Regions from separate parts of the Uliginosibacterium sp. TH139 genome, predicted to be linked through region 3. Evidence: predicted binding sites of a transcription regulator. Region 3 holds the regulator's gene; each other region holds the start of a gene.
The links. The regulator sigma-54, encoded in region 3, starts transcription at its own class of promoters, with help from an activator protein. The targets are predictions, from matches to a motif close to TGGCACGCTTNCTGCTNA.

Region 1 (3,274 bases), on a different contig from region 3:
GCCGCGTGCCGTCACAATGGCATCCCCAAGCGCAAGCGCCATGGTGGTGTCGTCCGTCACCTGACCGGGCTTCAGGCGCAGCCAGCCACCACCGATGATCTCGCGGTGGGTGCCGTACTTGGACATGATCTCGCGTGGCGTCATGAATTCCACCGTGGCGCCCAGCGCGTCACCGATGGCCAGGCCCAGATAGGCGCCGAGCGCACGATCGAGCAGGGACAGCGGTGGCGCACCGGCGGCGGCAGATTGATCCAGCAAGGCTTCAGCCATTCATGACTCCTGACTCATGGGGCTGACACATGCGAAGCAAGCATAGCGAGCGGTTCAAGGTCGAAGCGAGGAGCAGAAACGTAAGTGGGTACGTTAATCACCGGAGCTTCGAGATTGAGCCGCGCAGGAGCTTGATTCGCGTGTGTCCTAGACGGGACGGTTTTCGTAGGGATTGCGCACCGGCCCCATGGTGGCCACCAGCTCGTCATACGTGCTCTTGATGAATTTGCGGTCGCCCACGAACTTCACGCCCGCATTGACCACTGCATCGAGCTTGCCGCCGGTGTCCATCTTCTTGAGCTCATTCTTCTCCAGGTAGAGCAGCTCGAGCGTTTCGTTGTACACCGTGGCTTCGTCGATCGGCAGGATGTAGAAGGTGGCGCCGGCATAGTCGATAACGTACTTCTTCGACAGATCGATGTTGTCGCAGAAGAGGATGTACTTGCCTGCCGGCGACAACGCTTCGCCCAGCACTTCGGCAAGCAGCTTGAGGTAGCCGAAGGAGAGCAGGAAGCCGGCAAGAAAGATGAAATGCGGCTCGCCTTCGTTGGCGGCAGCCATGACCTGCTCGCAGCACTTCTCAGGCGGGCGCTTCTCATCGGCCATCTTGGGCTGGAACTCGATGGCGATGTCGCCACGGAAGCCGAAGCGTCCGGGGACGGCCGTAGCGCCCTTGAACACGCCATTGAGCAGGCGTTCTTCGGCTTCGAGCACGCCGAACGCGGTCTTATCGATCGTTGTCATGGTGATTCTCCTGTTGGTTGCGAATGAAATCCGCGGTTTTGAAAAAGGCTGCTTCGAGTTGCGTCTTGAGCTCTGCATCGGTCACGACTTCATTCAGGGCGGCGCGCATGCAGTTCATCCAGGCATCGCGTGCCGCCACTCCGAGCGGGAATTCCATGTGGCGCATGCGCAAGCGCGGATGGCCGCGCATGGCCGAATAGTCTTTGCTGCCGCCCATCCATTCGACGAGGAACAGCTCCAGCACTTTCCTCACCGGAGTGAGATCGGCCGGGTGCATGGCGCGGATGGCAGCCGCCTCGGGCTGCGTATCCATGTGGTGATAGAAGCGCTCAGCCAGCAGGGCGATCGGTTCGGCTCCACCGATACGCTCGAAATGCGTCGCCCGCGCGTTGCCGGTGACCGCTACGGGCTGGATCAGTGAAGGCTGGGCGTGCATTTGGGTTTCCTCTCGACCTGGCTATGCCCTGCCCTCAGCAAGTGTCATACCCGCAGGGCTCAATGCCTGAGTGCGTGCGGCGCGCGTGCGAAACGGAGCACTTCAGATACGACACACAGCGAAATGACACTCCTTTCATTCGAGCGGTGTGGCGGCGTGAATGTCAGCTTTGTCGATATCCGGAAATGACTTCGCCGGCACCACGAAGAACTTCCGAAACGACCATTTGGCAAGCTTTTCAAGAAATCCGTGAAAACTTGGCACGCCAGTTGCTGAATGGTCCTCGCACCGACCATGTCTCGCCAACAAGTCGCTTACTTTGAAGAGCAAAAAAGGCGCGAGGGGCTGCATCCGGGGCACGGTAGATCGACTGCTTGTCCGACGTTCCCAACAGAGGACATTTTTCGATTGCAGCAACATCACTGCTCAACGATTCAGGAGAAACAACATGTCAGACCTTCGTCAGATTGCCTTCTACGGCAAAGGTGGGATCGGCAAATCCACCACCTCGCAAAACACGCTGGCCGCGCTTGCGCAAATGGGCCAGAAAATCCTCATCGTCGGCTGCGACCCCAAGGCCGACTCCACCCGCCTGATCCTGCACGCCAAGGCACAGGACACCATCTTGTCGCTGGCCGCGGAAGCCGGTTCCGTGGAAGACCTGGAACTGGAAGATGTCATGAAGGTGGGTTATCGCGACATCCGCTGCGTTGAATCCGGTGGCCCGGAGCCGGGCGTGGGCTGCGCCGGCCGCGGTGTAATCACCTCGATCAACTTCCTCGAGGAAAACGGCGCTTACGACGGCATGGATTACGTGTCGTACGACGTGCTGGGTGACGTGGTGTGTGGCGGCTTCGCCATGCCGATCCGCGAAAACAAGGCGCAGGAAATCTACATCGTCATGTCTGGCGAAATGATGGCCATGTACGCCGCCAACAACATCTCCAAGGGTGTTCTGAAGTACGCCAACTCCGGTGGCGTGCGTCTGGGTGGCCTGATCTGCAACGAGCGTCAGACCGACAAGGAACTGGAACTGGCCGAAGCACTGGCCGGCAAGCTGGGCACCCGCCTGATCCACTTCGTGCCGCGCGACAACATCGTTCAGCACGCCGAGCTGCGCCGCATGACCGTGATGGAGTTCGCTCCGGATTCCAAGCAGGCAGGCGAATACCGCACGCTCGCCGAGAAGGTTCATGCCAACAAGGGCAACGGCATCATCCCGACGCCGATCACCATGGACGAGCTCGAAGACCTGCTGATGGCCCACGGCATCATGAAGCAGATCGACGAATCGCAAGTGGGCAAGACGGCGGCCGATCTGGCCGCCTGAGGACCGAGAGTCGAGGGTCGGGAGCCTTGCCGCAGGCGGGCTCCCGGCTTCCGCCGGCGTAACAAGGTTCTCTTCCCTCTACTCTCGCATTGCGCACAGGAGATGATGAAATGAGCATGACAATCGACGAAAAGAAGGCCCAGAACGCAGCCCTCATTGACGAGGTGCTGAAGGCCTATCCGGAAAAAACCGCCAAGAAGCGCGCCAAGCACCTTAACGTGCATGAAGAAGGCAAGCCGGACTGCGGCGTGAAATCGAACATCAAGTCCCTGCCGGGCGTGATGACCATCCGCGGCTGCGCCTACGCTGGTTCCAAGGGTGTGGTGTGGGGTCCGATCAAGGACATGATCCACATCTCGCACGGCCCGGTCGGCTGTGGCCAGTACTCCTGGGCCGCCCGCCGCAACTACTACATCGGCGTGACCGGCGTGGACACCTTCGTGACCATGCAATTCACCTCCGACTTCCAGGAAAAGGACATCGTCTTCGGCGGT
Region 2 (3,274 bases), on a different contig from region 3:
CTGCCGATGTCGACCACCGTGCCGATGCTGCCGCGGCGCACCAGCAGCTCGCCGCGGGTGGCGCCGGGAAAGGTGCCGTCGTCGCGCACATTGCGCGTCACGCGCAGGCTTTCGCCAAGCTCCCAGCGCGGTCTCATGGCTGCCTCCTGCCAATGGCGGTGATCGCCACGGTCTGGATGCCGCGAGCACGTTTGAAAACGCTGAAGACTCCTTCGGTGAGCGCATCGGAATGAACGAAGTCCTGATAGGCGCGAGCCAGCAGATGTTTCCAGGTTTCGTATTCCAGCGCCTTGCCGGCCCCGTTCAGATAGTTGTGAAAGCGCTGCAGGATGTGCAGGTGATTGATCCTTACAACCTTGGGATCAAATGCAATGCCGAAGTAGGTGAGGAAGTCCTCGGCCGATTCGAGCTCGGCCAGATCGTCCGTAAAGTCAGGGTGCTCGGTGCTCATGATGACCTCTCTCTGTCAGCAGCATTCCTGATGCAGGCCCTTGAAGAGCAGCATCAGTTCGGATTCGTCCGGGGTACGTTTTTCGAGGGCGACGAAACGCCGCACCATCTCCAGCAGCAGGTGTGCCTCCAGATCGCCGAGTTGGCGCCCGAGGGCGGCGAAGACCGACTTCACGGCACGGGTGCCGGAGTGTTTGCCCAGCACCACGCGATGCTCCCGCCCGACGATGGCCGGATCGAAACCTTGGTAGTTGTGCGGGTCCTTGAGCAGGCCATCAACATGGATGCCTGCTTCATGCGTGAACACGTTCGACCCGGTCAGGCTTTTCTGGGCCGGAATCGGTCGCCCCGAAGCCTTGGCTACGCACTGGGCGAGTACCGGAAAATTGCACAGTTCAACGCCGGTTTCGAGCTTGTAACACTGACGCAAACCGAGCACGACTTCTTCCAGCGCCGCATTGCCGGCCCGCTCTCCAAGCCCGCCGACCGTGGTGTTCAGATGGCTGGCACCGGCCCGTGCTGCCGCCAAGGTGTTGGCCGTGGCCATGCCCAGATCGTTATGAGCATGCATCTCGATTTCGAGCCGGGTCGTCTTGCGCAAGGCCTTGATGGCGCGCTCCACGCCGAAGGGCTCCATGATGCCCAGGGTGTCGGCAAAGCGCAGGCGACGCGCGCCCGCCCGGGCCGCTACCTCGGCAATCTGGGCGAGAAAGGCGGGGTCGGCCCGTGAAGCGTCCTCCATGCCGATACTCACTTCCAGGCCAAGGTCGCGGGCGAAATGCACCAGACGATGGATCTCGGAGAGCAACCAGCTGCGCGGGCGCCCCAGCTTGCTGGCCAGGTGCTGGTCGGAAGAGGGCGCCGAGATGTCGATCAGCTGCGCGCCGAGACCGGCGCAGGCGGAGATGTCACGTTCATTCAGGCGGGCCCACACCATCAGCCGGGCTTGCAGACCCAGCTCGGCAATGGCGCGAATGCAGTCACGCTCGGCTTCGCCCATGGCCGGGATGCCAACCTCCATCTCCGGCACGCCCAGCGCGTCGAGCTGGCGGGCGATATCCAGCTTCTCGGCGGCGCTGAAGGCTACGCCGGCGGTTTGCTCACCGTCGCGCAGTGTGGTGTCGTTGATGATGATCCTGCGGCCCATGCCCAGCCCCTTTGGTTGCCTTGGCTGTATTCAGCAAGCACGGTGCCAGAACTTATCCGCATGATTTAAAAGGGATAAATTAAGAGGCGGGAGCGTTTGTGTGGGGGCTTGGTGACAAAACCCTGCAGGATTTGCGACAGCAGCGTCAGCTGCGCACGATCTTCAGGATTTGTACTAGCGCGGCTGGCTGCTGGGTGAGATCGGCCAGGGTGTATTCATCCAGCGTGGCGTAGAGCGCATCGAAGGCGCGGCGCAGGGCGCCCGCCAGTTTGCAGTTCGGAGTGATCCGACAAGTGTCGTTGGCGCTGAAGCATTCCACGATCGGGCCGTCGCCCTCGGCTTCGCGTACAACCCGGCCGATGCGGATCTCGCTCGCCGGCAAGGCCAGGCGGATGCCGCCGCCCTTGCCACGCAGGGCTTCGATCACGCCGGTCTTGGCTAGATGCTGCACCACTTTCATCAGGTGGCTTTCCGAGATGCCATAGGCTTCGGCGATGCCCTGAATGGTGGCGAGGCGGTCCTGATTCAGCGCGAGGTACATCAGCACGCGCAGGGTGTAATCGGTGAAGGTGGTGAGTTTCATGGCGGGCGACGATCTTTTCCTGCTGCGAACGATACAGGCTTACGCCCTTGGCGGCTGCATCAAAACAGGCCGAGGCTGGCCGAATGGGTGATGGCCACGCACACGATGTAGGCCACGCAGAGCAGCGCGCCGCCGAAAGCCAGCGCCGCGCGCCGGGGCGGCTGGCCGGCCTTGAGCGCCAGACGGCCAAGCAGGATGTAAGCGACGAGCGCCAGCACCTTGGCGGTGATCCAGCCATGCACGAAGGGAATCTGCTGCAGCAGGGTGGCGAGCCAGATCGCCGCACTCAGCAGCACCGTGTCGACCACATGCGGGGCGATGCGCAGCAGGCGCCAGCGCCGCCAGTCGATGCCCGCCAGCTGCAGGCCGCCGCGCAGGCTGAAGAGGCTGATGCTGAGGCCGGCACACCACATGTGCAGGGCCTTGATCGTGAGGTAGTCCATGCCGGGATTGTGCAAGAAAAAGCCCGCGCTGGAGGGCGCGGGCGGGTGATGAAGCGGCTTAGCGTTCGGCGGTACGGACCTGCCCAACTGCTTCGGGCTGGCGCCGCTTGCCGAGCAGGCGCAAGGCGAACACGCCGAGGCATAGCACGCCGATGGCAAACACGATGTCGCCCGGCACACGCAGCCACACCAGGGTGTGCATCACGGCGGACTGCACGATCTCCGGCGAGCGGGCATACCACAGGCCTTCGCTGACGCTGGCCCAGGCTTGGTAGATGCCGGCCGGTACCAGCGAGATGAAGACCATCATCGCTAGGCCGATATTGAGCATCCAGAACATGCGCTTGAGCCACACATCCTGCCAGTTCTCGCGCGGCATCAGGCCCCGCAGGCAGAACAGCATCAGGCCGATGCCGAGCATGCCGTACACCCCGAACAGCGCGGCATGGCCGTGTGCCGGTGTCATGTTGAGGCCTTGCATGTAGTACAGCGAGATCGGCGGGTTGATCGAGAAGCCCAGCAGACCTGCGCCCACCGAGTTCCAGAAGCCGACGGCGACGAAGCACAGGATGATCCAGCGGTAGCTCGCCACCCACGGCGCGGCCTGGCTGCGCTGATAGTTGCGATAGCCTTCGAAGCCGATCAGGGCCA
Region 3 (3,274 bases):
GGCGAGCAGACGCAGGTGGGTCTCATTGGCCTGCTCCGGCGCCAGCATCACGAAGAACAGACTGACCGGCAATCCATCCGGCGCATCAAAAGGGATCGGGCTAGCTGTGCGCAGGAAAGCGCCCAGCGGCTCTTTGAGACCTTTGATGCGCTGATGCGGAATCGCAATTCCCATCCCAAGCCCTGTCGAACCAAGTTTTTCGCGCTGGTTCAGTGCATCCACCAGCTTGCGGGCCGCGAGGCCACTGTCGCGCTCGCACAGCTCGCCAATGGCGGCGAACAAGCCGTCACGCGCGGAGGCCGCTACATCGACACGGATGCGCACGGGGTCAAGGATCTGCGAAATCAGGTTCATGAGTCTTTACAGCACAGCGGCGAGTCTCCGGACCGGAGCTCGCCGCTTTCTGGGTTTCAGAGCGGTTGAGGCAGAAGGCCTCAACCATCGCCGGCCGGACAATTCTGCCTGTCCAGACCGGCTGCGTCCAGCGCTTCAGCTGGCGCTCTCGGCGCCTTGCCGTTTCATCGATTCACGGTTGTGATCGCTGATCTTTTCCTTGTGCTTGAGAACCTGACGATCCAGCTTGTCTGCCAGCGCATCAATGGCGGCATACAGGTCGTCGTCTTCACTTTCCACGTGGATATCCTTGCCGCGCACGTGAACAGTCACCTCTGCTTTCTGCTTGAGTTTCTGTACCGAGAGGGTCACATGGGTCGCCGTAACATGATCGAAATGGCGAATCACCCGATCGAGCTTGGAAACCACATATTCGCGCAAAGCGGGAGTGACTTCCAGATGATGGCCGGTGATGTTGAGATTCATAAAACTACTCCTCTCCTGTTAGATCGACTTGCGCTGACTGACCGGCGGAATATTCAGCGACTCCCGGTATTTCGCAATCGTCCGGCGTGCCACCACGATACCCTGCTGGCCCAACAATTCGGCAATCCTGGCATCCGACAGGGGTTTTTTCCCGTCTTCGGCCGCGACCAGCTGGCGAATCAGCGCGCGTATCGCCGTTGCTGAACATGCACCACCGGTATCGGTGGAAACATGACTGCCAAAAAAGTATTTCAGTTCGAACACACCGCGGGGACTGGCCATGTACTTCTGGGTGGTCACCCGCGACACCGTTGACTCATGCAGCTCCAGCTCTTCGGCGATCTCCCTCAGGGTCAGCGGACGCATGGCCACTTCACCATGATCAAAGAACTGGCGCTGACGTTCGACGATGGCCTGCGAAACACGCAGGATGGTGTCGAATCGCTGCTGCACATTCTTGATCAGCCACTTGGCTTCCTGCAGCTGTCCCGACAAGGAACTACTTACGCCCCTGTTCTGTTGAAGTATATCGGCGTAGACCCGATGGATCCTGAGCCTCGGCATGGCCTCTGGATTGAGGCTTACCGTCCAGCCGCTACGTTGCTTGCGCACCACCACGTCCGGAATCACGTAGCGCGTTTCCATCGGTGCAAATTGAGCCCCCGGACGCGGATTCAAATGACAAATGAGTTCCTGAGCTGCGCGCAAGGCATCATCATTGCAGCCCAGGCGCCGCTTGAGGCGCGCGAAATCGCGCGCAGCCAGCAATTCCAGATTGCCGTCCGCGATCAGCATGGCGTGCTCGCGCGTGGCACTTTCCGGCAAAGCGCGAATCTGCAGGAGCAAACACTCCTGCAAGTTGCGAGCGCCGATGCCAGCGGGGTCAAGGTTCTGGACCTGATGCAAGGCAATGTTCAACTCATCGAGTTCTACTTCCCATTCGGCCGGAATCAGCGGCAGAAGTTCCTCGAGGTCCTGCAGCAACAAACCGTCGTCGTCCAGCGCTTCGATGATCAGCTGCACCAGCGCACGATCACGATCAACCAGCGGCATCAGGGCGACCTGCCCCAGCAGGTGATCCCGCAAGGAAGTAGCGGCGGCCTGGAATTCCTGAAAGTCGGAATCATCGTCGTCCCCACCGCCATTCCGCGAGGCGCCTTCCGTGCGCCATTCGGCAGCTTCGCCGATATCATCATCCGAAACGCTGTCGTAAGCCTCTCCGATGTTGTCCGGCATGTCCGTCACGCTCGGCGACTCGAAATCCTCATCGCCGGAGGATGAAGCAGAGGATTCGATGCGGTATTCCTCACCCGCCGTTGCCACACTGGCTTCGCCCGCCTCGACAGGGACGGGTCCATCACTTTCCTCGTCGCCGCCTTCACGCTCCAGCATCGGGTTTTCGAGCAGGATGCGTTCGATCTCCTGATTGAGTTCGAGCGTGGACAGCTGAAGCAGCTTGATGGATTGCTGCAACTGCGGGGTGAGTGCAAGTTGCTGGGAAAGGCGGAGCTGAAGCGAGGGTTTCATTCTTTACAGACGGGGAGGTGCGGAGCGGCCAAGCCTAGAGGCGGAAGTGTTCGCCAAGGTAAATCTGCCGTACCTGTTCATTCTGCACGATTTCTGCCGGTTTGCCGCCAGCCAGTACCTCACCCGCATTGATGATGTAGGCGTGATCGCAAATACCGAGGGTTTCGCGCACATTATGGTCGGTAATCAGCACGCCGATACCGCGCGCCTTGAGGTAACTGATGATTTTCTGGATATCAATCACTGCAATCGGATCAACGCCGGCAAAAGGCTCATCCAGCAGGATCAGACGCGGACGGGTGGCCAGCGCACGCGCGATTTCGACGCGGCGGCGCTCACCGCCGGACAAGGACATAGCGGTCGCTTCGCGCAAATGGCCGATGTTGAGTTCATCCAGCAGCTCATCCAGACGTTTTTCCATGTCTGCGCTGGAGAGCTTTTGCAACTCCAGCACCGCCATGATGTTCTCGGAGACCGTAAGTTTGCGGAACACCGAGTTTTCCTGCGGCAGATAGGAGAGCCCTTGGTGCGCCCGTTTGTGGATCGGCCAATGGGTGAGCTCGGTTCCATCGAGATGGATCTTGCCGCCATCGGCACGTACGAGGCCGACGATCATGTAGAAACAGGTGGTCTTGCCTGCGCCGTTCGGCCCCAGCAAGCCCACCACTTCGCCACTGCCAACCTCGAAGGACACGTCGTGCACTACGGTGCGTGCCTTGTAGCGTTTCTGCAGATTGCTAACCCTGAGCAGACTCATCCAGTGTTTCTTTCAAGAGTTTCCTGATGATGTCGACCGCAAACCCTCTGGTCTGCAGGAAGCGCGCCTGACGCGCCCACTCCCTGTGATCCTGCGGCAACACCCCGAATTTTTTCTGCCACACGCTGTGCGCGCGCATCAGTTCATCTTCCTGCAAAGCCTCGCCCATGG

Region 1: a site for sigma-54 is predicted at 1,709-1,726, ahead of nifH (nitrogenase iron protein). Genes of this name have one in related genera too.
Region 2: a site for sigma-54 is predicted at 1,628-1,645, ahead of nifV (homocitrate synthase). Genes of this name have one in related genera too.

What each region holds. Positions count from the first base shown of each region.
Region 1 covers NZ_PKRR01000008.1:12,245-15,518, forward strand. Annotated here, with positions in the region: gene draG (ADP-ribosyl-[dinitrogen reductase] hydrolase) at 1-270, opposite strand, end outside; gene C0V76_RS15975 (hypothetical protein) at 418-1,014, opposite strand; gene C0V76_RS15980 (group II truncated hemoglobin) at 998-1,450, opposite strand; gene nifH (nitrogenase iron protein) at 1,899-2,780, shown strand; gene nifD (nitrogenase molybdenum-iron protein alpha chain) at 2,891-3,274, shown strand, end outside.
Region 2 covers NZ_PKRR01000004.1:567,937-571,210, forward strand. Annotated here, with positions in the region: gene C0V76_RS12440 (nitrogen fixation protein NifZ) at 1-137, opposite strand, end outside; gene nifW (nitrogenase-stabilizing/protective protein NifW) at 134-451, opposite strand; gene nifV (homocitrate synthase) at 467-1,597, opposite strand; gene C0V76_RS12455 (Rrf2 family transcriptional regulator) at 1,743-2,180, opposite strand; gene C0V76_RS12460 (SirB2 family protein) at 2,240-2,623, opposite strand; gene C0V76_RS12465 (nitric-oxide reductase large subunit) at 2,682-3,274, opposite strand, start outside.
Region 3 covers NZ_PKRR01000001.1:764,323-767,596, reverse strand. Annotated here, with positions in the region: gene C0V76_RS03565 (PTS sugar transporter subunit IIA) at 1-354, opposite strand, end outside; gene hpf (ribosome hibernation-promoting factor, HPF/YfiA family) at 490-819, opposite strand; gene C0V76_RS03555 (RNA polymerase factor sigma-54) at 838-2,346, opposite strand; gene lptB (LPS export ABC transporter ATP-binding protein) at 2,381-3,103, opposite strand; gene recX (recombination regulator RecX) at 3,084-3,274, opposite strand, start outside.